DNA from 4 places in the Alcanivorax sp. P2S70 genome. Region 1 is predicted to be linked to each of the others. Evidence: predicted binding sites of a transcription regulator. Region 1 holds the regulator's gene; each other region holds the start of a gene.

Region 1 (7,505 bases):
TCTGGTCCCCGGTGCCCATTGTGATGTCCTGGCAGTGAAGGTCGACCAGAAAAGTGGGTGATACAAGGCCAGGATACTGGCAGCCCGCGACCGCGGACTGCCAGCACGTTATTCCGACTCTTTGTTACGTTAGCTGGATATTCCCGGTATTCGCCTGACTTTCTTCATTCCAGCGACAAAGCAGTTCAGCTAATCCCTGTGCCTGCTCACACAGTGCCCGCAATTCTTCTTTGCTGCCTTTCTCGCCCTGAAATACGGGAAGCTTGCGCATTGACTGTACCAATTCGTGCTGCGGTGCCTGCATGCGTTTCACTTCCAGCGTCCAGCGAATGTGGTGCACGATCATATGAAAAAAGGCTAACCGGGTCGGCAACGAATACGGGCTTTGCTCGTCATTGAAAGCATTGAAATCCAGGCTCGCCACTACCGCTTCACGAGCACTGTCAGCCACCTTGATCGTGGCACTTCTAGGGGTCCCCAGCAGCATAGACAACGAGCCAAAAACCTCCCCGGGAGAGACATAGTAAAGCGGCGCCTGCCCTTCCTGCTCTGCATGGACTTCCAGCTGGCCTCGCAAGAGAAAATACAGCGTGGAATCCACATCCCCGGCACGAATCACCGTGTCGCCGGAGCTGGCCACCCACAACCGCGTGTTCTGCTCAAGCAAGGAGAACTGAACCTGGTCATCCCTCGCAATTTCATTGAAAAACGGAACACCGGAAAGTAACTGCCGAACCCGCTGCTGGCCGAAATCGTTATTGTTGGCCTGCTCCATCTACACTCCCCGTCTCATCTGCACCATGGCTTGATGGATATGAAAACCTAATGCTAGTGCGCGCACTCGAGCAGGGCAACGGCAGTAATGACAAAGAACGAGAATTGACTGGTCAGGAGAAACTGGACAAATAACACTGTTCATATTGCCAGTACCCATGCTAGGATCAAATTCATCGACCCATTGTCCCCTTTGGATGACAGAGGCTGTCAGAAAATACGCACATGGCAAGGCGCTATTTCTGACAATCATACGGAGAAGGTTATGAGCAGCAAACTGACTGAACGCCAGCAACAGGTACTGGATTGCATTCGTGAATGCCTGGCCGATACCGGCATGGCGCCCACCCGAGCTGAAATCGCCGACATCATGGGCTTTCAGTCCAAGAATGCCGCATCGGATCATCTCCGCGCCCTGGAACGCAAAGGGTACATCAAGCTACATAGCGACCGCTCACGTGGTATCCAACTGCTCGATAACGCCTACTGGTCAGAAGAAGAATTGCCCATCGTCGGCAAGGTTGCGGCCGGTGTCCCCATCGAAGCCATTGAAAACGTGGAACGTACAGTCCCCGTCCCGCAAGGCTTGTTCAAGCAGCGCCCGACTTACCTGTTGAAGGTTCAGGGCGACAGCATGATCGATGCCGGCATTTTTGATGGCGACCTTATCGCAGTACGTAAATCGAACGTGGCTCGCAACGGTGAGATCGTAGTGGCCAGAATTGACGAGGAAGTCACGGTCAAGACGTTAAAATTGAATAAATCGAGTGCTACCCTGCTACCTGCGAATGAGGCCTATGAGCCCATCAAGGTACCAGCCGACCAGCTGGTGATCGAAGGCATTTTCGTGGGGTTGATCCGTGATCCGAATTCTTATTAGTCTCCTTGTTCTGGTACTGAGTAGCAGTGTGATGTCAGACGATAATAACTTACTCGCGCCCTGCCCGAATTCCCCCAACTGTGTGTCCAGTCTGAGCGGCAGCAAGGACCACTGGGTTGCCCCTCTTAAGGTTTCGGATAATCGCGACACCAGCCTGCAACGCCTGCAGACCTTGCTGGATGCCGAACCGCGGGTAGAATATGACGTAGTCGGTCAATCTCGAATCCAGGCCCGCTTCAAGAGCCTGGTACTTCGCTTTACAGATGATGTGACCTTCTATGTACGCGACAATGGCGTCGTTGAGGTTCGCTCTGCGTCCCGAGTGGGTTATTGGGATTTAGGTGCCAACCGCCGTCGGGTAGAATCGCTGCGCAGTAAATTGGCAGAGTTGAAATCCGATGACACTACCGCACAACACTCCTCACAAAACGCGCATCCACTGGGCTGATATCGGCGTTAATCTGACGGACAAGCAGTTCCGCGATGACCGTGATAATGTCCTCAAGCGCGCCCGCGCCGCCGACGTCAGCTGGCAACTAATCACGGGCACCAGCCTTGAGGAATCGCGGCAGGCAGTCGCACTGGCATCACAGCATGACGACTTGTACGCAACGGCAGGCCTTCACCCCCACGGTGCACGCTTTTATTCGCCAGAAACAGAAAAAGAGCTGCGTGAGTTGCTTCAGTCACCAGAGGTCCGTGCGGCTGGAGAAATGGGGCTGGACTTTAACCGGGACTTCTCCCCCCGACCAGCCCAGGAAAAAGCGTTCGAAGCCCAACTAGCCTTGGCGGTTGAAGCGGGTCTGCCGGTTTTCCTTCACGAACGTGATGCCTATGAACGTTTCCTTCCCATTCTCAAGGCTTGGCGACACCAACTCAAAGGAGCCGTTGTGCATTGCTTCACGGGCTCAAAACGGGCGCTGTTCGACTATCTGGATCTGGATTGCCACATCGGTATTACCGGCTGGGTGTGCGATGAACGGCGAGGCAGGGAGCTGGCCGCTTTGGTGCCCAATATTCCTGACAATCGCCTGCTGCTGGAGACAGACGCTCCCTATTTGATCCCGAGAAACCTGCCCACTGCACCGCCCCTGAAAAGGCGCAACGAGCCCGCCCTTCTACCCTGGATCGGACAGTGCGTAGCATTACTCCGCGACCAGACAATTGACGTGGTGGCTGCAAACACGACAGCTAACGCCTGCGAACTCTTTGCAACGGCATCACCAGAGCAGATGATAGCCCCCGATTAGAGGGCTGCCAGTACTTTACCTGCTGTGATCGCTACGCCAATGAAAGCCCACTTGCAGTGGCGGGATGGTTTCGCCCTCTGGCTGCCCCACCATCTCTGCATGAGCAGAGTGGTGAATCAGGGTTGCCTTGTTTGTCGATATTCCTGATAGCTGGTTATTGGCATGCTCGGGCCCGTTAAACCGTTGGATTTTTCCGTCCTGCCCAACAATCCAGAACCATTGCCCATTTAAAAAGACACGCACGGTGCACACAGAAAGACACGCAGAGGTGATTTGAATTTCCTCAACCTGTTTATTCGTCAGCTGTTTTGCAGTTAGAGTATTCATGTCTCCAGCATCGACGACATGCTGTGAATTTAACGTTATTACCCCTTCAGAAAACGCTGAAGATCCAGCAGACCAAAGGGCCATGACAGCTCACTGTCGCCAAGCGCAAGAACGGGGATCCGCTCCCCGTATTTAGCGATCAGTTCATCAGAAAGAGCCACATCAACCGCCTCGATCTCAATCCCGGGCTTCACTATGGCCAACATTTGAACCGCCTCCTCGCACAGGTGACAACCGATCGTCGTATACATAACGATGGATTCGCGACGGCCCATCATGGCGCCTCCACATGCCGGATGGCATACAGCACATGGATCTTTTCGTTGCGGCGAAAGTCCTCGGGAATACTCCAGCGAGTCAGATCTTCCACGTCATACCACTTGCGAATGGATTCATCGAGCTGGAAGCGGCGGTAGTTGCACGAAAAATACAGCACCCCACCCCGCTCCAACCGCTTCATTATTTTGCGGATCAAATCGCCATGGTGCTCTTCCACCACGAAGTCACTGCGGGACTTGTTATTGGAGAAGGTCGGCGGATCGCAAAACACGATATCGAACTGCTCGCGGCACTCATCCAGCCAGCGCATGGTATCGGAACGTTCCAGGGCATGCTGGTCCGTTGAAAAGCCATTCAACGCAAGGTTACTCGCCGTCCATTCAAGATACTTTTTGGATGCGTCTACCGTCACGGTACGCTTGGCCCCGCCCACTGCAGCATGCACGGTGGCAGAACCGGTGTAGGCGAACAGGTTGAGAAAACGCTTGCCGCCTGCCTCTTCGGCAATCCGCAAACGTACCGGTCGATGATCCAGAAACAGACCGGTATCCAGGTAATCCTGCAGATTGATCAACAATTGGGCCTGTCCTTCCCGCACTGGCCGGTAGTGACCTTGCCCATCCAGTTTCTGGTATTGCTGTTTGCCCCTTTGCCGTTCTCGCGTGCGCAGGTGGACCTGCTCGCGGTGCACGCCCAGCGCAGCCCTCACCGCCGTCACTGCCAGATCACGACGTGCTTTTGCTTTTTCCGGGTCCACCGTTTTCGGGGCCTTGAACTCCTGCACCAGTACCTGGTCACCGTAGATATCCACGGCCACATTGAACTCGGGGAGGTCTCGGTCATAAAGGCGATAGCACTGGATATCTTCGCGCTCCAGCCAGCGCCGCAGATGCTTGCCATTCTTGCGCAAACGATTAAGGAGCGGCTTGGCGTCTTCGGGGACCTCAAAGGCCGATTCATCGGCCACCCTGACCACCACCGGCGCAGCCAGTGAACGCGGCAGATAACGGCGGATAAAGTTGTTGAAGGGGCCATTCTTCAGGCGCCACTGGGTATCCAGCGTCATCCCGGTCCGGTCCATCACCTGCGCATCTGCCCCCAGTAAAATGGCGGTCCATTGCGGTGCCAGCACAGACACGATGCGCCCCAGACCCAGATGCAGCCATCCTGCCTGTTCCTGCTCGTCCAGGCGCTCGCCCCAGGGCGGGTTGGTGAGCAAGATCCCCTGTTCGGCAAAATCACGCTGGCGCAGGGCGCCCAGCTCACGGCGCTCAAAGTGAATGACCGCTCGAACCCCTGCCCGCTCCGCGTTTTGCTGGGCAAGTTGTATCGCCTTCAAATCGGCATCAAACCCTTTCAGCGACAGCGTAGGCACAGGCCGCTCAGCAGAGTTCGATGCCTCGGCCATGGCGGCTTCCCACAACTGCCGGCGACAACCCCGCCAATGTTGAAAACCATAATGGCGGCGGTTGGCACCTGCGGCCCGCCCAGCTGCCATCAAGGCCGCCTCGATCAACAAGGTGCCTGAGCCGCAAAAAGGGTCCAGCAGTGCGGCTGGCCGGTCTTTGCTGGCCCACCCTGCGGCCCATAGCATGGCCGCCGCCAGCGTCTCGCGCAGCGGCGCCCGACCACCGGCCAGGCGATAACCCCGCCGGTGCAACGGCTCTCCCGCCAGATCAAGCCAAAGGTGCGCTTCGTTCTGGTCCAACCGGGCCCTTACGCAACAGCTGCCACGGGGGTCACGGGAAATGGGGAAGGCATCACCCAGCGCCTGAATAAACCGCTTGGCGCTGATACGGTTATCGCCACGCACACCGAGACCATGCTCCACATGCACGTGCAACGGCGCATCATTGCCCACCAGCGCACGCCAGTCCTGGCTGGCGGCCAACTTTTCCGGGGCAATATCCGGAGTCAGTTGCAGGGTTGCCAGGGGCAATAACACCCGCTCAGCCAGCCGCGACCACAGGCACACCGTCAAGGCATCGGCACTGCCTCCACTGAACACCACATGCGCCTTGCCCGTTTCTGTTACCGGCATTCCCAGGTGGCTCAGTTCTTCGGCCAGCAACGGGGCCAACCCGGGCATGCTGGTAGCGACAAATTCCATTATCTATTCCTCATAAGTGACTGTTTTATGCACAGGAAGAATTTTTATCCATTCAATTTCAACCAGTTACATAAACTGTCATCGTGCTGTCCTTTATACGTCATATGCTTAAAGGACGGCCAGCATATTGCTACTTGGTATTCGACACACCCTGGTGCCTTTCCCATACTGAATGTGTCGACCCTGAAGATGAAGCCATTCATTACACGGGCATCGCTTTTGCCCGGGGGTCATTCTTTTGTACCGCTGTCTGTGAAAGGGAAAGCGTCTATGAAGCGACAAAAACGAAACAGAGACGACCGCGCCTATAGCCGGGGATACAACGCCGGCCTCGATGGAAAATCCCGTGAAGATTGCCCCTTCGGTGCGTTAAACGCACGAACTAACTGGATGGGGGGCTGGCGCGAAGGTCGCGCCCATTTCGCACAGGGTCTGCTGGGTGTAGCCAGCATCCAGAATCTGAAAAACATCGGATAACTCCTCAGTTCCTCATCGCGCCGACGCGTTCGCGCGCCGACCCACAGGGCCCCACCAGGGCCCTTTTTCATACGTATCAGAAAGTGAGGAAGGGCTATTTCCAACCCTTGGCAATCTCTCCAATCAATCCCGGCCCCTGGTAAATCAATCCGCTGTAAATCTGCACCAACTCAGCTCCCAGCCGCTGTTTCTCCTGCGCATCTGCCGCACTGTTGATACCGCCGACACCAATAATGGGAATTCTGCCTCTAAGCGCCGCGCTCATGGTTGCCAGTGCCTGATTGGCAATCGGGGTCAGCGGTGCACCGCTCAAGCCACCCTGCTCTTCGGCATTAGCCAGACCTTGAACGCCCTCACGGGACAGGGTGGTATTGCCCACACATACACCGTCAATACCATGCGCAACAAAGGCCTCAGCCATGGCATGCAGCTCTTCTTCCGTATTATCTGGCGCAATTTTGATCACCAGAGGAACCCGGCGACGGTGCTGCTGGTCCAGCCGGGTTTGCGCCTCACGGAGCGTGCCCAGCAGTTTATCCAGCGCTTCACCATGCTGAAGCTCGCGAAGCCCGGGAGTATTGGGGGAAGATACATTGACCACCAGGTAAGTTGCATAGGCATGCACCTTTTGCTGACAGGCAAGGTAATCCTGCACGGCATCTTCCACCGGGGTGTCTTTGTTCTTGCCGATGTTGATCCCCAGCACCCCTTTATAACGGCTGCTTTTTACGGCACCGACCAGATAATCCACGCCCAGATTATTGAAACCCATCCGATTGATGATGCCGCCCGCTTCAGGCACCCGAAACAGGCGTGGCTTCGGGTTCCCTGGCTGAGGTCTCGGGGTGATGGTGCCGACCTCAATGAAGCCAAAGCCCAGATCGGCCAAGCCGTCGATACAGTCACCGTTCTTGTCCAGACCCGCTGCGAGCCCAACCGGGTTGGGGAACTCAATGCCCATGACCTGACGGGGACGATGGGGTACAGCACCCGGCCACAACTTGCCCGCACGTTTGCGCAACATGGCCAGGGTGAGCTCATGGGAATGTTCAGCGGACAGGGAAAACAGCAACGGTCTGGCGAGGGAATACAACATCGATGGGCCCGAATCAGTGAAAACCGCCGGCATTATAGCCAACGGCTGTGGTGACTACGATGCTTTGTGTCGGACAGGAGCCTCGTCATCCGCTGAAGCCCCGATCCACGGCGTGTCCTCCACAGGGGGCACGGAGCTTTCTCAGTATCCTCTGGACCCTCTGTGAAAAATCATTCTTTTCCTCGTCGGCTGATCAGCGCATGGAAAGTGCGACCCAGAGGGTGAGCGCAGCCAGTCACCGACGCTCTTACGGGATGGTCTCTGTTGTGAGCCATTCCCTCAAATACGCGTCGACCACAAAAAAGGCCCGGC
Region 2 (7,505 bases), on a different contig from region 1:
TTGCCCTTGAGCGTCTTGAATTGAGCAAGGGTGATGTCGCTGGTGCAGCACTGCGCTGTGGCGGGGTTGCTACCATCAAAAGGGGTGAAGGGTTGGCTGCATTGGCTGGCAAGGTCGGTTTCAAGGATATTGGTGGTCGTGTGAAGGTCGCATTGGGAGTGGCGGCACACCAGCTCCTGATCCTGGGTGAAGGCCACATCACACTCGAGAATACCGGCCCCCATACGGGCGGCGGCCCGGTAGGATTCTTCGGTATGCTCGGGAAATTGCAGCGGGGCCCCCCGGTGACCGATGGAAAAGTCATTGGGCTTCTGGGGGCGCCGTTCGGCAGCGCACGCCTGGAGCGCTTGTTTGACTGGCCCATCGTCCATGTCATTCACGAGGTAATAGGGGCGTGGGCCCAACTCCACCGTGCCTGTAGCGGGTTGGCCATGGCCGGCGCAAGCGGCGGCCGCACCAGCCAGGCCGATAGCGGCCAGCAGTCCCTTTAGTGCCCAAATTCGGTTCATGATTAACCTCCATAGCGAGTTATGAGGGTGATCATGTCGACCGTATATGACGTTTCGGTGGGCAAGATTATTCAGGCTGGTGACAAGCCATGAAAATGTGATTTGCCACTGGTTCACTGGCTGGCGAGATCTTGTCTGCGGAGTATTTTTGCGTTGTATACAGAGCTATAGAATTCCGCGATGGTCATGCGGAGCTGTTTGGGTCTACCGTCACTGATCAGTCGTGCGGTCCAAAGTACTTTCCCGTCACTTTTCCGGATTACGGCCATGTCGCTGATTGCGCTGCCAAAACTGCCCGCATAACCGCTGCCTCCAGACATGGTGCTAAGGATCGCCGCTGAAGTAACCATTGTTGCTTTGGCGCCAGTTGTATGATGCCAGCCCGAAAAACGAGTGAGTAGATAACAACAGCTTCCGTCTTCGTATTGCTCGAGGGGCTGAGGCAGAGCAAGGGAGTCTTGTTGCACTGGAGCAGGCAGTTCAGGTACGCCAAAGAAGGATGTCGACTCTTTTACCTGTTGCGGAGTTAAGTCGTCCGCCCAGGCGCTTGCGTAAAGTTGCGAGATGGCCTCGATGACTGGCTCATCAAGGGAGAGGGTAAGATTTTCTATTTCGTAACCCTTGGCGATAAGTTCGAGCTGCTCGACTAGTAACCTCTGTCCATATCCCGGGAGCTTTGTGGCACCGGTGGCCTCACCGCTGAGTGTCCTCTCCTCCATCGCAAGATCTGGAGGCAGGATGGTCATGGTGTCAAAAGACCAGTAGTCCTGTTCGCTAATATCCTGAGCAGGAAATGTGCGCAGGCAATGGTCCGCGTTACAATTAAAATTCTCCCCCAGATCCTGAAGTCTTGAGCATGCACTGAGAAAGATAGCCAAGGTAAGAATCTTGGCTGTCCGGGCGAATAATTGCATTTTTATTGGCCTATCATGGATTTCAGAAAGCGCCCGGTATGACTGCCCTTCACTTTGGCGACCTCTTCCGGGGTGCCCTCGGCGATGATTTCGCCACCACCGTCCCCGCCTTCCGGCCCCAGGTCGACAATCCAGTCTGCGGTCTTGATGACGTCCAGGTTATGTTCGATCACTGCCACGGTGTTGCCGTGGTCTGCCAGACGGTTTAGGACGTCCAGCAATAGCTGGATGTCCTGGAAGTGCAGCCCTGTGGTGGGCTCATCGAGGATATAGAGAGTGCTGCCGGTGTCCCGGCGGGACAGCTCCTTGGCCAGTTTGACACGCTGTGCTTCGCCGCCTGACAAGGTGGTGGCGGCCTGTCCCAGTTTGATGTAACTGAGGCCCACGTCCATCAGGGTCTGCAGCTTGCGAGCCAGGGACGGGACGGCATCGAAAAACTCGCGTCCTTCCTCGATGGTGAGCTCCAGTACCTCAAAGATGTTCTTTCCCTTGTAGGTGATCTCCAGGGTTTCGCGGTTATAACGTTTGCCTTCACAGACTTCGCAGGGCACGTAGATATCCGGCAGGAAGTGCATCTCCACCTTGATGACCCCGTCGCCCTGACAGGCTTCGCAGCGGCCCCCTTTGACGTTGAAGCTGAAGCGACCGGGTTTGTAGCCACGGGCGCGGGCTTCCTGGGTGCCCGCAAACAGGTCGCGAACCGGTGTGAAGATGCCGGTGTAGGTCGCGGGGTTGGAGCGCGGGGTACGGCCGATGGGGCTCTGATCAATATCGACGACCTTGTCGAAGTGCTCCAGCCCTTCGATGGAGTCGTAGGGGGATGCCTTCAGGGTGGTGGCCTTGTTCAGTCGGGTGGCCGCCAGCGGATAGAGGGTGCGGTTAATCAGGGTCGATTTGCCAGAGCCGGACACGCCGGTAATACAGGTCAGCAGGCCCACCGGAATGTTCAGGGGGTGCCCCTTGAGGTTGTTGCCGGTGGCGCCGTGAAGGGTCAGCCACTGGTCATCCTGATTCTGGCGACGCTGCTCCGGCACGGCAATTTGTTTGCGTCCGGACAGGTAATCCCCGGTCAGGGAGGCAGGGTTGTCGGCCACCTCCTGGGCAGTCCCCTGGGCCACGACGCTGCCACCATGGACACCGGCACCGGGGCCGATATCAATGACGTGGTCAGCCAGCCGGATGGCATCTTCGTCGTGTTCCACCACCAGCACGGTATTGCCCAGATCCCGTAGTCGGGTAAGGGTGTTGAGCAGTCGCTCATTGTCTCGCTGATGCAGGCCGATGGAGGGCTCGTCGAGTACGTACATGACCCCCACCAGGCCCGCCCCGATCTGGCTGGCCAACCGGATACGTTGCGCCTCACCACCGGACAGGGTCTCCGCGCTGCGTTCCAGTGTCAGGTATTCCAGCCCCACGTTCACCAGGAACTGTAGGCGGTCACGGATTTCCTTGAGAATCTTGTCGGCAATCTCGCCTTTGCTGCCGGGGAGGTTCAGCTCGCTGAAGTAGTTGTGGGCCTTGCCCACCGCCAGGCGTACCACGTCCGGCAGAGTGGTCTGCTCGATAAAGACATGCCGTGCGGCTTCACGCAACCGGGAGCCGTTACAGCTGGGGCAGCTGGATGTGGACATGTAATTGAGCAGGTCTTCACGGACGGCATCGGATTCCGTTTCCCGGTAACGGCGCTCCATGTTGGGGATGATCCCCTCGAAGGGATGGTTGCGCTTGATGATGTCGCCGCGGTCGTTGAGGTAGCGAAACTCGATGCTTTCCTTGCCGGTGCCGTAAAGGATTTTCTTGCGGACGGTTTTGTCCAGTGACTCAAAGGGCACGTCCATGTCGAAGCCGATGCTCTGGGACAGGGAGTTGAGCATCTGGAAGTAATAGACGTTGCGGCGGTCCCAGCCACGGATGGCACCTTCCGACAGGGACAATTCTGCCGAGTTGATTACCTTGTCCTCGTCGAAGAATTGTTTCATGCCCAGCCCGTCACAGCTGGGACAGGCGCCGGCCGGGTTATTGAACGAGAACAGTCGTGGCTCCAGTTCAGGGATGGAGTAGCCGCAATGAGAGCAGGCGAATTTGGCAGAGAAAGTGATCTCCTCGCCTTCTTCCCCTTCCATAGGGGCAATGATGGCAATGTCATCGGCCAGATTCAGGGCGGTTTCGAAGGATTCCGCCAGCCGGTTCTGCAGGTCGCCGCGCACCTTGAAACGGTCCACCACCACTTCGATGGTGTGTTTCTTGTTCTTTTCCAGCTCGGGCGTGTCATCCATGTCGTAGATGCGGCCATCCACGCGTACGCGAATAAAGCCCTGGGCCCGCAGTTCTTCAAACAGGTGCAGGTGCTCACCTTTCTTTTCGCGAATCACCGGCGCCAGCAGCATCAGTTTGCTGCCTTCTTCCATGTCCAGAACCTGGTCCACCATCTGGCTGATGGTCTGGGCGGCCAGCGGGCTGTCGTGTTCCGGGCAGCGGGGCTCGCCGACACGTGCAAACAGCAGCCTGAGGTAATCGTAGATTTCGGTGATGGTACCCACGGTGGAGCGCGGGTTGTGGCTGGTGGATTTCTGCTCGATGGAAATGGCCGGGCTAAGCCCCTCGATGTGGTCCACATCGGGTTTTTCCATCATCGACAGAAACTGACGGGCGTAGGTGGAAAGGGACTCCACGTAACGGCGCTGGCCCTCGGCATAGAGGGTGTCGAAGGCCAGAGAGGATTTGCCAGACCCGGACAGACCGGTAATTACCACCAGCTTGTCCCGGGGGATATCCAGGTCCACGTTTTTCAGGTTATGGGTGCGTGCGCCACGAACCAGAATGGTATCCATCAACTGCCCCTGAGTACTGTCAAAATGAACAGGGCAGTATAGGCGAAATACTGTGAAGGGGAAAAGAAAGAAGCCGCTTGCACGCAACACGCGTCACGCAGGCACGGCAAGGGCGCGCGTGCTGCGTGAGGTGGAAGGGGTTAGAGGTTTTCCTGGGCCCAGTTCACCGCCTGCAGGCGGTTGGAGGCGTTGATCTTCTTGAAGATGTTGTAGATGTGGGTCTTGATGGTGTGCGGGCTCAGGTTGAGGCTGCTGGCGATTTCCGAGTTCTTGGCGCCAGTGGCCATGACCTTGAGCACTTCCACCTCGCGATCAGTGAGGTTCACTTCACTGCGCGAGAAGGTCTTGTTAAACGTTCGGCTCTTCATCAGATAAGCCTGCAGTACCGCACGGGGGAACCATAGTTCGCCATCGAAGATGGCCTTGATGCCCTTGCTTAATAAGGCCTGTGGGCAGTCGTGCTGGAAGCCGCCGTTAACCATGGGCAGGCCGGCCAGTTTTGAGAGCGATTCGTCCGAATCCACATTGAATACTGCGATCAGGACGTCGTTTTCGACTTCCTGATCGGCTTCCAGTAGGTGAGCGATGACCTCGTTCACGTCGACGCTGTGGTAATCCACCAGAAACAGGCTCTGATCAAATTCCTTCAGGGTCGCTACGGTGATGTCGCTAACAGAAGGGATGGATCGTGCGGCGATCTCTTCTTTTACCAGGAATTCGGTGAGCAGGGCGTTTTGCAGTTGTTGGCTGCCGACGACATATACCTGCTGGTTGTGTTGTTGGGTGTTCATTGGCCCGTCCATGACTGTTGGGAGTGCCGCCCCCCGGTTAACGCTGTTGCGGCAGCGACTCCCTAGGCATATTGCCTAAGAAAAAAAACCTACCAGCCTGTCAATTTATCACCGCTTTGGCGGGGGTTCAATTTGCTGATGCTGCTTACTTACGGGTTTTACCTATTTCACGATTAAAGGTAGCCGCACGGCTAAGGATTAGGCATCCCCGGAGCTGCGGCGAATCTGATACACTGCCTGACCTTTTGTCGATAGACGGCCCGCAAGCCCGCCCGGTGAGGAGTATCAGCGTTACATGACGGCATCTGCATCCCCTGTTCCTGATGTATTGCAGCGCACGGAACTGAAAACCACCGGGTATCTGGCCACCATTTTTGCCTTGCGCATGTTCGGGCTGTTCATGATCCTGCCGATTTTTGCTGTCTATGGGCAGCAACTAGAAGGTGCCACGCCTTTGCTGATCGGTACGGCCATCGGTGCCTATGGCCTGATGCAGGCGCTATTACAGATACCTTTTGGCATGTTGTCTGATCGTTTCGGGCGACGCCCGTTATTGCTGGTTGGCCTGTTGTTGTTCATTGCTGGTGGTGCGGTGGCGGCCATGAGCGAGCACATTGCCGGTGTCATTGCCGGACGGGCTTTGCAGGGAGCTGGAGCCATTGCCAGCGTGATCATGGCCTTGATCGGGGATGTGGTCAGTGATCGGCACCGTACCCGGGCCATGGCATTGATTGGCATGTCTGTCGGGGGGGCATTCATTCTGGCCCTGATTATGGGGCCTCTGCTGGCGACATGGCTTGGGTTGTCCGGGTTATTCTGGATGACCTCCGTGCTAGGCGGGTTTGCGCTGATTGTCGCCATGGTTGTGCCCGCCCCTCGAGCGTTGCAGGGGGAAGCGTTGCCTGCGAGGGAGCGCTTCCGCCGCGTACTTGGCAGTAAGACATTGCTGCAATTTGATGTGGGTATTTTCAGTCTGCATCTGATTATGACCGCGTCTTTCGTGGTTGTGCCCGCTTTGCTGAGCGAGCGCCTTGGTATGAGTCTGGGCAGTCATAGCCTGCTCTATCTTGGCGTGCTGCTGGCTGGATTTGTTGCGATGGTGCCCTTGATTATTCGTGCTGAGCGGCGAGGAGCCATGCCGGTCAAGCGGCTGGCCGTAATACTGCTCGCGCTGTCCCAGTTATTATTGGCGTTTGCCGGTGCTCAGGTGTGGCACTTTGTGGTGGCGTTGCTGGTATTCTTTGCCGCCTTCAATCTGCTTGAGGCCCTGTTGCCCTCGTTGGTTGGCCGGGCAGCACCCGCAGGGACCCGCGGCACGGCCATGGGGGTGTACTCCACCAGTCAGTTCCTGGGTGTTTTTGTGGGGGGGCAGCTTGGTGGAGCCCTGTATCAGTGGTGGGGCGCGGCAACGGTCTTCTATGGTTGTATGGCCTTGGCACTGGTCTGGCTGCTCGTGCTTTCGGGCATGAAGGAGCCGGCAAAACTGGATAATCGGGCGTTGCGGCTGCAGCCGGGGCAGGATGGCAAAACGCTGGCCACCCAGCTGCAGGATGTGCCCGGAGTTGTTGAGGCCGTTATCGTGGAAGAGCAAGGCCTGGCATTGCTGAAAGTGAATCCAGGAGAGCTGGATGAGGCCCGTCTTGAAGGGGTCGCCGGTATCGCTCAAAGCTGACACAATGGCGGTTTTGCTGCCAGCAGCAAGCACGGTAATGATTGATTAAAGCCCTTCAGGGGCACGGAGAAAAACATGGCGCGCGGTGTAAACAAGGTAATACTGATTGGCAATCTTGGGGCAGATCCAGAAACTCGTTTCATGCCCAGCGGCGGAGCCGTCACCAATGTGCGGCTGGCTACCAGTGAGAGTTGGAAGGATCGTCAGACCGGCCAAATGCAGGAACGAACGGAATGGCATCGGGTGGTGTTTTTCAACAAGCTTGGAGAAATTGCCGGCGAGTACCTGAAGAAAGGTTCCAAGGTCTACATTGAAGGCGCCATTCGTACCCGTAAGTGGCAAGGGCAGGATGGTCAGGACCGTTATACCACCGAAATCGTGGCCAGCGAGATGCAGATGCTGGATGGCCGGGGTGAAGGTGGTGGCCAGGGTGGCGGTGGTTTTGCGCCACAGGGCAATCAGGGCGGTTACCAGAACCAGGGGGGCGGCGACTTCGGCGGAGGCAATGCGCCCCAGCAAGGTGGCAGCTCGAATCAGGGTGGGGGGTTCAGTGGCCCTGCCGATGATTTCGACGACGATATCCCGTTTTAAGAGCGCCTGATGCCTCGCAAGCTGACTCTCGCTCTGGTGTTCGTGGCCTGCCTGCTGCTGTTTTTGGTGGTGCTGATGCCCGCTGCCGTTTTGGTGGAAAGGGTGCCTCAGCTTCGCCCTGGAGGGGTTTCCCTGGTGCTGGAGAATGCCCGCGGCCGTTGGTGGAATGGTCAAGTTGACTGGCGCTGGCAACAGCA
Region 3 (7,505 bases), on a different contig from region 1:
ACCAGTTGCAGTACCCGCGCGCCTTCCAGGCCACGGATATTGATGCTCTGGTTTTCAGAGCGGGGGCCGCCCACGGTGGTGACATTGGGGATGTCTTTGACCAGCTCCGGCGCCGAGCTGGCCTGACGGCTCTCGATGCTTTCCGGGCTGACGGTGGCCACGGAGCGGGTGGCTTCTTTTTCGGTTTTGTTATCGCGGGTCGCGGTGACGGTGACCGGTGCCAGCTCGGCCAGCACGATAGGTTCTTCAGTAGAGGTGTCAGCCAGAGCCGGGCTGGCCGCCAGTGCGATTGCCAGAGACAGGGCATGTTTGCGCAAATACATGTGGGTTTCCTCACAAGCCAAAAAGGACAGCGAATCTGCCTGGCGTGCGAGGGCTGGCTTGGCAGGAATCAGGATTGGGGCGCAAGCATATGCATTTGATTGTCGTCTGTAAACAGGAATCATTCCCATTGACGTTTATGGCTCAGGCTGCCAGTATTTGCACCACATTAAGGGTGTGGGTATGCCTCTTGTGATCTGCATCCCGTCATATTCGCGGGCCGTCGCGTCCGAAAATTCAGCCTCGGAAAGGGGAGTTGTGGTGCGAATTCTTGAAATGATCGCAGGCTTGTCGCTGGGTGTGATGCTGGCAATGCAGGTGCAGGCGGCTGAGCCAAAACGGCTGGTCAGTGCGGATGCCGGCGCCACCAACATGATTGTGGCGCTGGGACTGGCAGATTCGCTGGTGGCGGTGGATGTGACCAGCCCGGCGTCTGGCGATCTTGCCGAATTGCCGCGCATTGGCTACCACCGCAACCTGTCTGCAGAGGGCTTGTTGAGTCTGTCACCGACCCATCTGGTGGGAACCGATCACATGGGCCCTGACACCACCTTGAGCGTGCTGGAAGGCGCCGGGGTTGAGCTGATCCGTCTGCCGGCGGCCTATTCTCTGCCGGCCCTGAAAAGCAATCTGCAGGCCATGGCTGAGGCGCTGGGTCGAGAGGCGCAGGCGCAGAGCCTGCTGGACCGTTTTGCTGCCCAGACTGCCGAGTTGCAGACCCATTCGCTGAAGGGCAATAAGGTGGCGTTCATTCTCAGTGCGCGGGGCGGATTTCGTCTTGCTGGTGCGGGCAGTAATGCCGGGCAGGCGATGATTGACTTGCTTGGCGCGGATAACGTGGCAGATTTCGAGAACTATCGTTCTGTATCCATGGAGTCCCTGCTGGCCATGGAGCCGGATGTGATTCTGGTGGCCGGCGAGATGAGCAGCGACCCCGCGGCGGCGCTTCTGGAAAATCAGCCTCTGTTGGCGCATACCCCAGCCGGTAAGGCGGGGCATATCTTCACGGTGGACGGTGCCACCCTGGTGGCAGGCTTGAGCCTGGCGGCGCTGGATGAGGCAGAGCGCGTCGCTAACGCAGTACAACCTTCCCGGCCGTCTGGTCACTAAGGCAGTGTCATGATGAATCGATTGCCGGCGACTCCTGCGGCGGTATTGCTGTGCGGTGTGTTGATGGTGGGGGTGGTGTTGTCCCTGACCGAGGGCGCGGTGTCCATGCCTGCCTCCGGCAGCCTGGCCGCGATCTGGGATGCGTTGTTCAACAGTGAGCGCTCCGGGTTACTCGGCCACGAGAAGATCATTGTGCTGGAGCTCCGCTTGCCGCGTTTGCTGCTGGCCATGCTGGTTGGGGCCATTCTGGCTCAGTGCGGTGCGGTGATGCAGGGGCTGTTCCGTAATCCCCTGGCAGACCCGGGTATCATTGGGGTGTCCTCCGGGGCAGCGGTAGGTGCGGTGCTGGCGATCGTGCTGTTACCGGTGGCGTGGCAGGTCTGGGCGGTACCGTCTTCGGCTTTTGTCGCCGGGCTGCTGACCACGTTACTGGTGTATTCGCTGGCGCGTTCTTCGGCTGGGACCTCAGTGGTGATGCTGCTGCTGGCCGGGGTGGCGGTGGCGGCGTTCGCTGGGGCAGGGATCGGCTTTCTCAGTTATTTCACCGACGATACCCGGCTGCGGGAGCTCAGCGTCTGGCAGATGGGCTCGCTGAATGGGGCCAATCATCAGCAGGTGCTACTGGCGTTGGTGGCGTTTGTGATGCTGGCGACCTGGTTTCAGCGCCGTGCCGGGCCGCTCAATGCTTTTTTGTTGGGGGAATCCGAGGCGCGCCATCTGGGGGTGCCGGTGGAGCGCATGAAACTGGAGTTGATTGTGCTGGCGGCGCTGGGGGTGGGCATTGCGGTGGCGTGCAGCGGCATTATCGGCTTTGTAGGGCTGGTGGTGCCGCATCTGGTGCGCTTGTCCTGCGGCCCGGATCACCGCCGCCTGTTACCGCTGTCGGCACTGACCGGGGCCGTGCTGCTGATGCTCTCGGACCTGGCGGCGCGCACCCTGGTGAGCCCGGCTGAATTGCCCGTGGGATTGTTGACCGCCTTGTTGGGTGCGCCGTTCTTTCTGATCCTGCTGCTGCAACAGCGTAAGCAATGGAGTCTGTCCGGTGCTTGAGCTTTGTGATCTGCTTGTTGAAGCCGGTGGTCGGCGTTTGCTGCAACTGGACAATCTGACCTTGCCCGCGGGGCAGTTTGTGGCATTGCTGGGGCCCAATGGTGCGGGGAAATCTTCCTTGCTCAAGGCCATCAGTGGCGAGGTGGCTTGTCGTGGCGAGTTGCTTTTTCATGGTCAATCACTGCGACACTGGAACACTCAGGAGCGGGCCCGACATGTGGCAGTGCTACCCCAGGCCAGCAGCCTGACGTTCCCGTTCAGTGCCCGTGAAGTGGTCGAGATGGGGCTGATGCCGTTGTCGTTGTCGCGCCAGGCCGGCGCCGATGTGGTGCGGGCCGCCATGATCGATGCGGATTGCCTGCACCTGGCTGCGCGCAGCTTTCCCGGCCTGTCCGGTGGTGAAAAGCAGCGGGTGCACCTGGCTCGGGTGTTGGTGCAGTTGGTGCAGGCCGAGAAGACGCCACTGTTGTTACTGGATGAACCCGTGTCTGCACAGGATCTGGGGCAGCAACACAATATTTTGCGGTTGGCAGTGCGGCTGGCGCAGCAGCGCCGCATTACCGTCCTGGCGGTGTTGCACGACCTGAATCAGGTGCTGCGCTACGGCATGCGCTGTCTGGTGCTGGCAGAGGGAGAGCTGGTGGCGGATGGAGAGCCGGAAGCTGTACTCACCCCGCACCGAATCGAAGAGGTGTGGGGGTATCGTCCCGAGCGATATACAACAGAAGAGCGTTTTGCGTTGCTCTGAAAATGCTACAGTGCGTTCCAGAATCCTCACTGGAGCGATGCGTGAACCCGCAAGACATTCCCAACGCGGTTGAATCCCTGGCCCTTCAATTGACCCGCCAGCGTCTGATGGTGGTGACGGCAGAGTCCTGCACCGGCGGCGGTATCGCCCAGGCCATGACGGCCGTACCTGGCTCGTCTGCCTGGTTCGAGCGCGGGATGGTGTGCTATTCCAATGACGCCAAGCAGGACCTGCTGGGTGTGCAGGCGCAGACACTGGCCAGCCACGGAGCGGTCAGTGAAGCGGTGGCGCTGGAGATGGCCCGCGGTGCCATCGAGCATTCCCGCGGCCATATCAGTGTGGCTGTGACCGGCGTGGCCGGGCCGGATGGCGGCACCGCTGACAAGCCCGTGGGCACGGTGTGGATCGCCTGGGGTCAGAAGCTGGGGTATGCCGAGGCCCGCTGTTTCCAGTTTGAGGGTGACCGCGATGCCGTTCGTCAGCAGACCATTCTGGAAGCCCTCAAGGGCTTGATCGCGCGCCTCCAGTAGCCACAATCAGACGGACTTTATCGTACGCATCCCTGGATCTGACAAACAGGGTTGCAAAGGACAGGAATACCTGTTCATAATACTGTCCATATTGTCAGTGCTGGCTGAAAGGTCAGTTTCGACGACACAGATACCGGCGATGCAATGACTGTCACGCCGACACAGGAGAGGGGTCACAATGAGCGATAAATCCAAGGCGTTGTCCGCCGCACTGTCCCAGATCGAACGCCAGTTCGGTAAAGGTTCTGTCATGCGTATGGGCGACCAGAAGCGTGAGCGGATTCCGGCCATTTCCACCGGCTCCCTGGGCCTGGACATCGCCCTGGGCATTGGCGGATTGCCGAAAGGCCGTATCGTGGAAATCTACGGTCCGGAATCCTCCGGTAAAACCACCCTGACCCTGAGCGTGATCGCCGAAGCCCAGAAAAAAGGCGCGACCTGTGCCTTCGTGGATGCAGAACACGCGCTGGACCCGGACTATGCCGAGAAGCTGGGCGTGAACGTGGACGACCTGATCGTCTCTCAGCCGGATACCGGTGAACAGGCGCTGGAGATCACCGACATGCTGGTACGTTCCGGTGCGGTAGATGTGATCATTGTTGACTCCGTGGCGGCGTTGGTGCCGAAGGCAGAAATCGAAGGTGAAATGGGCGATGCCCACGTGGGCCTGCAGGCTCGTCTGATGAGCCAGGCGCTGCGGAAAATTACCGGTAACGTGAAAAATGCCAACTGTCTGGTGGTGTTCATCAACCAGATCCGCATGAAGATCGGTGTGATGTTCGGCAACCCGGAAACCACCACCGGCGGTAATGCGCTCAAGTTCTATTCCTCCGTACGTCTGGATATCCGTCGTATCGGTGCAGTGAAACAGGGCGACGAAGTCACCGGTAACGAAACCCGGGTGAAGGTGGTGAAGAACAAGGTATCGCCGCCGTTCCGTCAGGCCGAATTCCAGATTCTCTATGGGCAGGGCATTAACCAGCTCGGCGAGGTCCTGGATCTGGGTGTGCAGCAGGGGCTGGTGGACAAATCCGGTGCCTGGTATGCCTACAAGGGCGACAAGATTGGCCAGGGCAAGCAGAACGCCTGTGAGCACCTGCGCGAAAACCCGGCCATTGCCCAGGAAATCGAGAAAGAAATCCGTGCACGGCTGCTGGCCGTACCGGGCGAGGCACCGGTAGAAGCGGAAGAGGAAGCCGAACTGGGCGATGAATAAACCGCTCACGGAATCCGAGTTGCGTCAGCGGGCGGTGAGCCTGCTGGCGCGTCGGGATCACGCCCGCCGCGAGCTGGAAACCAAGCTGCGCAGCAAGGTGGGCGATCATCCGGCCTTGGCGGCGGTGATCGAGTGGTGTGAAGAACATGGCTTCATCGATGACCGGCGCTTTGCCGGTTTTTTTGTGCGCTCGCGCATCGACCGGGGCCAGGGGGTGTTGCGTATCCGTCAGGAGTTGCAGCAACGCGGGGTTGCCAGCGAGCTGATCGAGTCCGCTTTGCAGGAGACCGAGGTGGACTGGTTTGCCCTGGCCAGGGAAGTGCGCGCCCGCCGCTTTCGGCAATATCCCCAGGACCAGAAAGAAAAAGCCAGACAATTGCGTTTCCTGCAAGGGCGCGGTTTTGACGCTGAACAAAGCTTTGCCGCGTTGGTACCGGGCGACGAGGAGATGGCGTAGTCCTGTCCTGAAAATAGAGGCTCATCTCGGATTTCCGGGAAAGGCCTGATTTAATCCCTTCCCTTGCCGTAGGAGCGTCGGTTATTCGCTCTGCTCACCCCTTCGGGGCCGCCCTGCGGGCGTTCCTTCGCTGCGCTCGGTGGCGGCGCGATCCCAAACTCCCGTTAATCCACGATGAACCAAAAGAGAGCCTTGCCACGTTGGGCTCTGCACAGAGGAGGTAGTGGCCTGAATTAGGTTCGCGGCGTATCCTGCCGCTTTCCGCTTGCGTGAGAGTGTCCATGGAATACCTTTCTGACCCTTGGTTGGTCGCTGCCTTGCTGGGGGCCGGTGTGTTGGCGGGGTTTATCAATACGCTGGCGGGCGGGGGCGGGTTGCTGATTCTGCCGCTGCTAATGCTCAGCGGTATGGGGGCGGCGCTGGCCAATGGCACCATGCGGGTCGGTGTGCTGATCCAAAGCATTGAGGCGGTCCGCCAGTTCAACAAGCGTGGCACCATGCCGTTCAAACCGTTACCTGCGATCCTGGTCCCGTGTCTGCTGGGAACCCTGGTCGGCGCCCTGGCAGCAGCTTACCTGCCCGAAACCATCCTCAAGCCAGTATTGCTGGGTACCCTGGTGGTGGTGGCGTTGTTGATGGTCCTGAAACCCAACCAGATGAACCCCGGTCCTGATGAGGTGCCGCAGGTGCCAGGGGAATCCCTGCCTGCCTGGCTCGGCCTGTTCTTCGCCGGGGTGTACGGGGGATTTGTGCAGGCGGGGGTGGGTTTTGTGCTGATCGCGGTGTTGGTCGGCCAGATGCGCTATGACCTGCTACGGGGTAATGCCCTGAAACTGGCGATAACCGGTAGCTTCACGGTGTTGGCGCTGGGCATCTTCATGTGGCGGGATCAGGTGGCCTGGTTGCCTGGCCTGGTGGTGGCTGCCGGGACGCTGGTAGGGGTTCGGCTAGGCGTGGGATTTGCCCATCGGGTATCCCCGGTGGTGCTCAAGCGCTTGTTGCTGGTGATGGTGCTGACGGTCTGTCTGGCCGCCGCGATCAGGGGCTGAGTTGAAAGTTTAACGTTCAAAGCTGAAAAGCGCGGGCCGGGTATGTCTGGCCTGGATCTGTCGTGCCAGCACCGATATCCCGGGGCCGTGGGCAAGGCTTCGCAACCTCCCTCGGCCTCACCCGAGTTTGAACTTTCAACGTTGGACGTTGAACTCCCCCTGCCTTCTATTCCCATCGCAACTGCGCCCTATGGGCGCTATACTCGGCGCTTTCCGATAGCCAGCCAAGATACCGTTTTTCCTATGAAGAGTGCTGAACTACGCCAGGCCTTTCTGGATTACTTCGCCAGCCAGGGACACACCAAGGTGCCGTCTTCCTCTCTGGTGCCTTATAACGACCCGACCCTGCTGTTCACCAATGCAGGCATGAACCAGTTCAAGGACGTGTTCCTGGGCCGTGAAAGCCGCGATTACACCCGTGCCACCAGCTCACAACGCTGTGTTCGCGCCGGTGGCAAGCACAACGATCTGGAAAATGTGGGTTATACCGCCCGTCACCACACCTTCTTTGAAATGCTGGGTAACTTCAGCTTCGGTGACTACTTCAAGCGCGAAGCCATCAAGTTCGCCTGGGAATTCCTGACGGGCACCCTGGGCCTGCCGGAAGAGCGGTTGTGGGTCACGGTGCATATTTCTGATGATGAAGCCGCGGATATCTGGCTGAAAGAAATGGGCGTGAGTGCCGAACGGTTCTCCCGTCTTGATGAAGACAATTTCTGGCAGATGGGGGACACCGGTCCCTGTGGTCCCTGTTCGGAAATCTTCTACGATCACGGGGCAGATGTCCCCGGCGGCCCTCCTGGCTCGGAAAACGATGACCTGGACCGCTACATCGAGATCTGGAACCTGGTGTTCATGCAGTACGACCGTCAGGAAGACGGCGAGCTGAAACCGCTGCCCAAGCCCAGTGTCGATACCGGTATGGGGCTCGAGCGTATTGCCGCAGTGCTGCAGGGCGTCCATTCCAACTACGAAATCGACATGTTCCAGGCGTTGCTACAGGCCGCGGCCCAGGCCATCGGCT
Region 4 (7,505 bases), on a different contig from region 1:
GCCGTTCTCGGCACGGTAAGGGGCAGAAATCAGCGAGTAATCCTCGAAGGGACGAAAACCGGATTCCCGACCAATGAAAATCTGCACCCCGTCGGCCTTCATGGAACGCTCCAGCAAGTGCAGGATGTCGCGCTTGTGGTTGAAGGCATCAAACAGATCCCGCAGCTGGCCCAGATTGTCCGCCTCGGCAGACTGAATCAGGTTGGACTCTCCGGAAACCACATAATCAGAATCAGATTGCTCCGTACGCAGGGCCTTGTCGGCCACCGCCACCGCCGTTTGCATCAGGGCATCCATCTGCTGACGGTCCGCATTCATGGTATTGAGCAGGCCATCGCAGATACTGTTCAAGTCGCAACCGGCATAGGTGTGATTGATGTAGTTGGCGGCCTGCCGCAGCTCCACCTCATCGTAATCCCGGTCGGTATGAATGATACGGTTCTGCACCTCAGAGCGGTTCACCACCAGCACCACCAGCACCCGCTTGCCCGACAACGGCAGAAACTCCACCTGCCGCAGGGTGCTCACCTCACGGCGTGGCACCGCCACCAGCCCCGCCATACGCGTCAGCTCCGCCAGCGTCTTTGACGCCTGGGCGATCAACTCTTGCGGCGATTGCTCCGGCGCCAGCAGCTGGTTCAACTCGCGCTTCAGATCCCTGTGATCCGGCCGCTCCATCACACTGGTCGCCAGCAGGGAATCCACATACATGCGGTAACCCAATTCGGTCGGAATCCGCCCGGCAGAGGTATGCGGGCTGGCCAGAATGCCCAGATCCTCGAGCTCCGCCATGATATTGCGGATGGTGGCCGGGCTGACCTTGAGACCACTGCCGGAAGCCAGCGTCTTGGAACCCACCGGCTGGCCATCGCGAATATGGCGCTCCACCAGCGTCATCAGCAGGCGTTGTTTGCGTTCGTTGAGGTCCAGTTTGGTCATGGGAATATATGTACCAGAAAGTCCCGGTCATTATACAGCCCCACAGGGACTTACACTTCCCCGCTGTTTGCCCTAGTATTGGCCTTACTGACCATAAGGACAGCACCTTCATCAGTGCAGGCAAATGCAGGAGAGCCCGATGCTGACCCACCTGAGTGTTCGCCACTTCGCCACCGTCGACCAGCTGGAGCTGGAGCCAGAGAACGGGCTTACCGTCATCAGCGGCGAAACCGGCGCGGGCAAGTCTGTCATTATCGATGCGCTGGGGCTGACCCTGGGCGATCGGGCCGACTCCAGCGTGGTACGGCACGGGCATGACCGGGCTGAGGTGCTCGCCACCTTTGATGTCAGCGACAATCCGGCCGCCCGGCAATGGCTGTCGGAACGGGAACTGGACGACGACAACCAGTGCCTGTTGCGCCGCACCGTGCGCGCCGATGGCCGCTCCCGGGCCTACGTGAATGGCACGCCGACGCCACTGGCAGAAGTCCGCGATCTGGGCGAACGCCTGATCAGCATCCACAGCCAGCATGAACACCAGGCCCTGCTCAAGAAAGAGGCCCACCGGCAACTACTGGACAATTTCGCCGATGCCCGCGATCTGGCCGGCACCGTGCGTGAGAATTGGCGCAGCTGGCAGAAAGCCCGCCGCGCCCATGACGACGCCCTCAACCAGGCCCGTGAGCAAAACGAGCGTGAAGAACTGCTGCGCTTCCAGCTGGAAGAGCTGGACGCGCTCGCCCTGCAGGAAGGCGAATTGCAGGAGCTGGAACAGGAACAGCAGCGTCTGGCCAACGCCGAAGGGCTGATTCGCATCTGCCAGCAATCCCTTGGCGCCTTGTACGAAGGCGACGACGGCACCTGCAACGATCACCTCAGCCAGGTAAGCCACTGGCTCGATGATGCGCGCCGGCAAGATGAAGGCCTGGCCAGTATTGCCGACACAGTGGAATCCGCCCGCCTGCAAGTCGAAGCCGCGGCCGATGACCTGCGCCACTACCTGGAAAAACTTGATCTGGATCCGGAGCGCCTTAGCCAGGTAGAAGAGCGCCTGAGCCAGTGCTACACCCTGGCCCGCAAATACCGCATTCGCCCCGAGGAGCTGGTAGAACACCACCAGGGGCTGCTGTCGGAATCCGAAGCACTGGGCAATGTGGACGCCCACCTCCATGCCCTGGCAGAAGCGGAAAGCGCAGCAGAAAAGCAGTACATGGACAGCGCCCTGACACTGGGCAAGGCCCGCCGCAAGGCTGGCCAATCACTCACCCAGCAAGTCCAGAAACAACTCACCGCACTGGGCATGAAAGCGGCCGTACTGGAAGCGCGCCTGAGCGAATGCAACCCCGGCGCCGACGGGCTCGAGGACGTCGAATTCCTGTTCTCCGCCAATCCTGGCCAACCCCTGAAACCGCTGGGCAAGGTGGCCTCCGGCGGTGAATTGTCGAGGGTCAGCCTGGCCATCCAGGTGATCTGCGCCCGCAACCTCACCGTGCCCAGCCTGGTCTTCGATGAAGTCGACGTGGGCGTCGGCGGCGGTGTCGCCGAAATTGTCGGGCGCCTGCTGCGCGAGCTGGGCAGCCACGCGCAAGTACTGTGTATTACCCACCAGGCCCAGGTCGCCAGCCAGGGCCATCAGCACTGGCAAGTCAGCAAGATTCAGGGCGACGACACCACACACACCCGCATCCACGGGCTCGATAACGCGGCCAGAGTCGAAGAACTGGCCAGAATGCTGGGGGGCGTGGAAATCACCGAATCCACCCGCACCCATGCGAAAGAAATGCTGAACAAGGCACAGGCGGCCTGAAAGGCAGTTAACAGTTAATAGCTGCGCGGGAAGGGTTGGGCGGACTGACATGCCGTGCCCGCGCTCAAACCACTGTCATCAGCCTCCTGTGGCCGCCTGCTTGCAAGAGAAAGGCAGGATTCGGGAAAACACCTCCTGCAGGCATACCCAACATTACACAGAGCCCCCCATAACCCCGACCTTCCTGTGGGAGCGGTGGTTCCACCGCGAGTTTCCCGGCAACGCCGGGATCGTGGCCGAACGACCACTCCCACAGCTCGATATCTCCACACGCCAACATCCAATTCAGTGCCATCGCCGCAGGAGCCCATGCTCGCATGGCGGCAAAAGGCCAACGCATCATCATGCAAGCATGAACGCCTGCAGGGAAAAGAGTGTTCTGGGGGGAACTGGCCGGGAGGGGAGGGGGAACAGCCCACGCAACACCCGGGACTCCCCGCGTGTTGCGTGCCGCTGCGCGAAGCGCCTTACTTCTTGGGCTTCACGTACAGGACCAGCGAGTGGTCCACAATCTCGTAACCGTGCTCTTCTGCAATGGCGTGCTGGCGTTTCTCGATCACCTCGTCCATAAACTCGATAACCTGCCCGGTTTCCATGCACACCATGTGGTCATGATGGTCTTCGTCGGCCAGCTCAAAAACCGCCGAGCCACCTTCAAAATTGTGGCGCAACACCATGCCGGCCTGCTCGAACTGGGTCAGCACCCGGTACACGGTTGCCAGCCCCACGTCTTCGCCCGCTTCCATCAGCGACTTGTAGATGTCTTCCGCGCTCAGGTGACGCTCTTCGGACTTTTCCAGTTGCTGCAGGATTTTCACCCGCGGCAAGGTCACTTTAAGGCCCGCTTTTCTCAGATCCTGATTATCCACTGCGTATGCTCCATCTGCCATTGGGTGGCTATTATGTCGATGTCCGGAAACTTGTACCGCGATTCCAAGTCTGTATTATCGCCCGAACACTCAATGAAGTCGAAAAACCATGCCACGTATTACCGTCACATTGCTTGTCACTGCCCTGCTCGCCCTGTCTGGCTGTAGCAGCCTGCGTTTCCCCGGGGTCTACCGTATCGATATCCCGCAGGGTAATTTCGTGACGGAAGACATGCTCGCCGAACTGAAGCCCGGCATGACCCCGGACCAGGTTCGTTTTGTTCTGGGGGCGCCCACCCTGGTCGACCCCTTCACTCCCGACGTCTGGTTCTACCCCATGACATACCGCCCCGGGAAAGGCGATAACGTCCGCCAGAAGATCACCATTTATTTTGATGGCGGCCAATACAGCCGCTACGAAGGCAAGGTGATCGACGACTTCAAGGCGAAGACCAGCGGCCGCAGCGACCGCCAACTCAACCAACGCGCCGAAGAGCGCAAGGAAGACGCCGAGTAAAAGCCTCCAGCGCTCGCCCGCGTATCCGCCCCGGCACACCGGGGCAGACTCTCAGCCTTTCTCCGCCTTTTCCTGTGCCCGCTTCTTGCGATTGAGCTTCGGGTCCGCTTTGAGCCCACGGTAGATTTCCACCCGCTCCCCCGGCTTCAACGCGTGCGCAGCGGGGTTGGCTACCACCTTGCCAAACACCCCCATGGAGGCCTTTTCCAGGTCCCAGCCTTCGAACTGCTCACTGATCCCCGAGAGCCGCACCGCCTCCAGCATGGTCGTGCCTTCCGGCACGTCCAGCCCGACGAGACGCTGCTTTTCCGGCAAGGCAAACGCCACTTCCACATGAATCAGGGTATCAGCCATTACCGGGCCTCCTGCGCCGCAGGCACATCCGCCGCGGCAGGCGTCTCGGGCAACGACCCCCCTTGCACCTCAGGCAGCTCGGCCACGGGGGGCTGATCTGCCGGCTCGACAGGTGCAGGCTGCTCAGCCACAGGCGCCTCAGCAACCGGCTCATCCCCCTTTTCCGGCGCAAAGGTGCTCCACACGGAGTACACCACCAACACAATCACCGCCACCGGCGAGAAGATGCGCACCAGCGCCCGCCAAACCAGGTATAGCGGGAAGCTCTTCATTGCAAGCTCCTTGCGGGCATGGGTCTCTTTCATCACCCACCCGGCAAAGACCGCGATCAACAATCCGCCCAACGGCAACATGATCGTCGTAGACAGGAACTCCATGTTGTCGAAGAAGGTACCGACCAGGAAGGTCTTGTCCTTCCAGATATTGAACGACAGCACCGACCCCAGCCCCAGCACCCAGGCGCCCAGACCCACAATCACCGACGACATGGCACGGTTAACACCCTTTTCGACCAGCCAGGCCACCACCGGCTCCGCCAGACTGATAGAGGAGCTCCAGGCGGCACACACCACCAGCACGAAAAACAGCGAACCGAACAACAGACCGCCCGGCATCTGACCAAACGCCAGCGGCAAGGTCACAAACATCATGCCCGGTCCCTGCCCTGCCTCCAGCCCACCGGAGAACAGCAACGGGAACATGGCCACACCGCTACCCAGTGCGACCAGCGTGTCCAGCAAGGCAATAATGATCACCGTGGACATGATGGACACCGGCTTCTTCTTGCCAGCCTTACCGGGCACTTGCCGCGGCATATAGGCCCCATAGGCCATGATCGCGCCCATACCCAGACTCAGGGTAAAAAAGGCCTGGCCGACAGCGGTAATCACTGCCTGACCATTGAGCTTGGAAAAGTCGAAGGCAAACAGGAACTCGATACCCTGCATGAAACCCGGCGTCGTGGCGGCGTAGCCCACCAGCACCAGCAACAGCACAAACAGCAGCGGCATCAGGATCTGCACGGCTTTTTCCAGCCCCCCTTTTACGCCACGGCCAACCACCACCATGGTCAGCAGCATGAACAGGGTGTGATACCCCATCATCAGCCAGGGACTGGCCAGCATGTCATCAAAACGGGCACCGGACTGCGCCGCCGTAATCCCCTGGAAGGCACCCTGCACCGCTTCCCACGTATAGTAGAGCGCCCAGCTGGCCACCACGGAATAGAAAGACAAGATCAGGAACGCCGACAGCACCCCCATATACCCGATCCAGGACCAACGCTGGGTGACCTTGCTCTCCGCCGCCAGCTTGCGCATGGTGTTAATCGGGCTCATCCCGCCCTTGCGGCCCAGCATCACTTCCGCCGCCATGATCGGCACACCCACCACCGCGATACACAGCAGGTACAACAAGACAAATGCCCCGCCCCCGTTTTCGCCGGTGATGTAAGGGAAACGCCAGATGTTCCCCAACCCGACCGCAGAACCGGTCGCCGCCAGAATAAAAACCCAACGGCTGGCCCACATGCCGTGAACCGGCTTGCTCTCTTGCTTCATAACATCTGTACCCTAGTTAACGTGGCGCTATTCTCTTATTTTTTGCCATGCAGGCTCAACCCGAAGTAACCACTCACATACAGGCGCTTGCCATAGACAAAGCGCTATTCGGCGCCCCAGCCATGCTCTATAATCGCCCGCCTATGGGAAAAGCCAACAAAAAAGCCAAAGCACCGTCCGCCACCATTGCGCAAAATCGCAAGGCGCGTCACGAATACCATCTGGAAGAGCACTTTGAAGCCGGCCTGGTTCTGGAAGGCTGGGAAGTGAAGTCCATGCGTGCCGGCAAAGCCAACCTCAGCGAAGCCTACATCCTGCTCAAGGATGGCGAGGCCTTCCTGTTTGGTGCCCGCATCGAGCCGCTGAACACGGCCAGCACCCACATCACCCCGGACCCGGTACGCACACGCAAGCTGCTGCTACACCGTCGCGAGCTGGGGCAGGTATTTGGTGGGGTACAGAAAGACGGCTTCACCTGCGTACCGGTGAGCCTGTACTGGAAGAAAGGGTTCGCCAAGTGCGACATTGCGCTGGCCAAGGGCAAACAGAAATTCGACAAGCGCGCCACCGAGAAAGAGCGCGACTGGAACCGGCAGAAGCAGCGCCTCATGCGGCAGGGCTGATCACCAGCCCCGCCCCGGCCCGCCGAGGTTAGCAAACACCACCCCGACCAACCTCAAGACACTGTCTAGAGCCGGCAAATTACGCCGTAGGGCGCTCTACGCTGTCCGCCCGACTGTCGCCGCGCAGCTGCCAGTAAAACTGGAGCCAGGCACGCAGTACCGCCGGCAGAAAGTAGACCGCAAACAGGATCACCGGAATTCGGGCGTCCGGCGTTGCCAGGTCCACCAGGTAGACACCTGCAGCGTAAGCCGCCAGGGCGAATACCAGTTGCAGCGCTCTGTAGAGCAGCGGCTGAGCCTTCAAAGGCGACAGTGCCTTCTCGGAAACTTGCCCTGCTGACCGAAAGATCGTGTTCATCTTCCTTCTCCTTAATGAACGACAATGCTTTGATCAGCGGCCTTCATGAACATCAATCTCAAGGCTCGCTGTAAAGCCATTGTGTGGATACACAATCTCGAACCCCATGCGTCATGGTGGCTTTTGGCTACCCCGCACATGGATTCGACCTTGCCACCGAAGACCTCATCATTTATCGATGACATTATTCCGTGGCACACCGCTATATTGCGCCGGAAAGATGACACAACAAGGGCAAAAGGTCAGATTGTCGGACAACAGATGTGTATTCAGGTAACACTTTTCACAGCCCGGTTACTTTGTGAACTGCCTTCAGCTCAAAATCGATCAAAAAATATGCGAAATCCGTTTTAATCGTCCGACACACTTGTCGATCGACTTCCCCCACCCCATCTCCTACAATAGCCGTTCACAGGGGCCGACCTGGATTCGACGCCGGTATTGAACTCTGTGGTGCATGTCGAGAAGGTCACGAGTCT

The links. Region 1 encodes LexA, which represses DNA repair genes until DNA is damaged. Its sites were predicted from a motif close to TACTGTNTANNTANACAGTA; they were not measured.
Region 2: a site for LexA is predicted at 4,269-4,288, ahead of uvrA (excinuclease ABC subunit UvrA). Genes of this name have one in related genera too.
Region 3: a site for LexA is predicted at 3,840-3,859, ahead of recA (recombinase RecA). Genes of this name have one in related genera too.
Region 4: a site for LexA is predicted at 1,025-1,044, ahead of recN (DNA repair protein RecN). Genes of this name have one in related genera too.

The regions. Positions count from the first base shown of each region.
Region 1 covers NZ_AXBZ01000010.1:156,251-163,755, reverse strand. Annotated here, with positions in the region: gene Q672_RS21850 (universal stress protein) at 1-61, shown strand, start outside; gene Q672_RS21845 (cyclic nucleotide-binding domain-containing protein) at 125-775, opposite strand; gene lexA (transcriptional repressor LexA) at 1,040-1,654, shown strand; gene Q672_RS21835 (DUF1499 domain-containing protein) at 1,686-2,102, shown strand; gene Q672_RS21830 (TatD family hydrolase) at 2,053-2,904, shown strand; gene Q672_RS21825 (DUF6482 family protein) at 2,920-3,315, opposite strand; gene Q672_RS21820 (glutaredoxin family protein) at 3,270-3,509, opposite strand; gene rlmKL (bifunctional 23S rRNA (guanine(2069)-N(7))-methyltransferase RlmK/23S rRNA (guanine(2445)-N(2))-methyltransferase RlmL) at 3,506-5,620, opposite strand; gene rmf (ribosome modulation factor) at 5,891-6,097, shown strand; gene Q672_RS21805 (quinone-dependent dihydroorotate dehydrogenase) at 6,192-7,193, opposite strand.
Region 2 covers NZ_AXBZ01000056.1:60,299-67,803, reverse strand. Annotated here, with positions in the region: gene Q672_RS31215 (glycerophosphodiester phosphodiesterase family protein) at 1-509, opposite strand, end outside; gene Q672_RS31210 (hypothetical protein) at 623-1,387, opposite strand; gene uvrA (excinuclease ABC subunit UvrA) at 1,426-4,254, opposite strand; gene Q672_RS31200 (response regulator transcription factor) at 4,395-5,045, opposite strand; gene Q672_RS31195 (MFS transporter) at 5,341-6,717, shown strand; gene ssb (single-stranded DNA-binding protein) at 6,793-7,308, shown strand; gene Q672_RS31185 (type II secretion system protein N) at 7,318-7,505, shown strand, end outside.
Region 3 covers NZ_AXBZ01000003.1:38,365-45,869, reverse strand. Annotated here, with positions in the region: gene Q672_RS18510 (TonB-dependent hemoglobin/transferrin/lactoferrin family receptor) at 1-323, opposite strand, end outside; gene Q672_RS18505 (heme/hemin ABC transporter substrate-binding protein) at 583-1,431, shown strand; gene Q672_RS18500 (FecCD family ABC transporter permease) at 1,441-2,481, shown strand; gene Q672_RS18495 (heme ABC transporter ATP-binding protein) at 2,474-3,229, shown strand; gene Q672_RS18490 (CinA family protein) at 3,271-3,759, shown strand; gene recA (recombinase RecA) at 3,938-4,975, shown strand; gene Q672_RS18480 (regulatory protein RecX) at 4,968-5,432, shown strand; gene Q672_RS18475 (sulfite exporter TauE/SafE family protein) at 5,714-6,481, shown strand; gene alaS (alanine--tRNA ligase) at 6,725-7,505, shown strand, end outside.
Region 4 covers NZ_AXBZ01000023.1:122,641-130,145, forward strand. Annotated here, with positions in the region: gene hrcA (heat-inducible transcriptional repressor HrcA) at 1-939, opposite strand, end outside; gene recN (DNA repair protein RecN) at 1,079-2,746, shown strand; gene fur (ferric iron uptake transcriptional regulator) at 3,214-3,615, opposite strand; gene Q672_RS25665 (outer membrane protein assembly factor BamE) at 3,725-4,132, shown strand; gene Q672_RS25670 (RnfH family protein) at 4,184-4,486, opposite strand; gene Q672_RS25675 (sodium-dependent transporter) at 4,486-6,045, opposite strand; gene smpB (SsrA-binding protein SmpB) at 6,189-6,668, shown strand; gene Q672_RS25685 (hypothetical protein) at 6,748-7,026, opposite strand; RNA gene ssrA (transfer-messenger RNA) at 7,441-7,505, shown strand, end outside.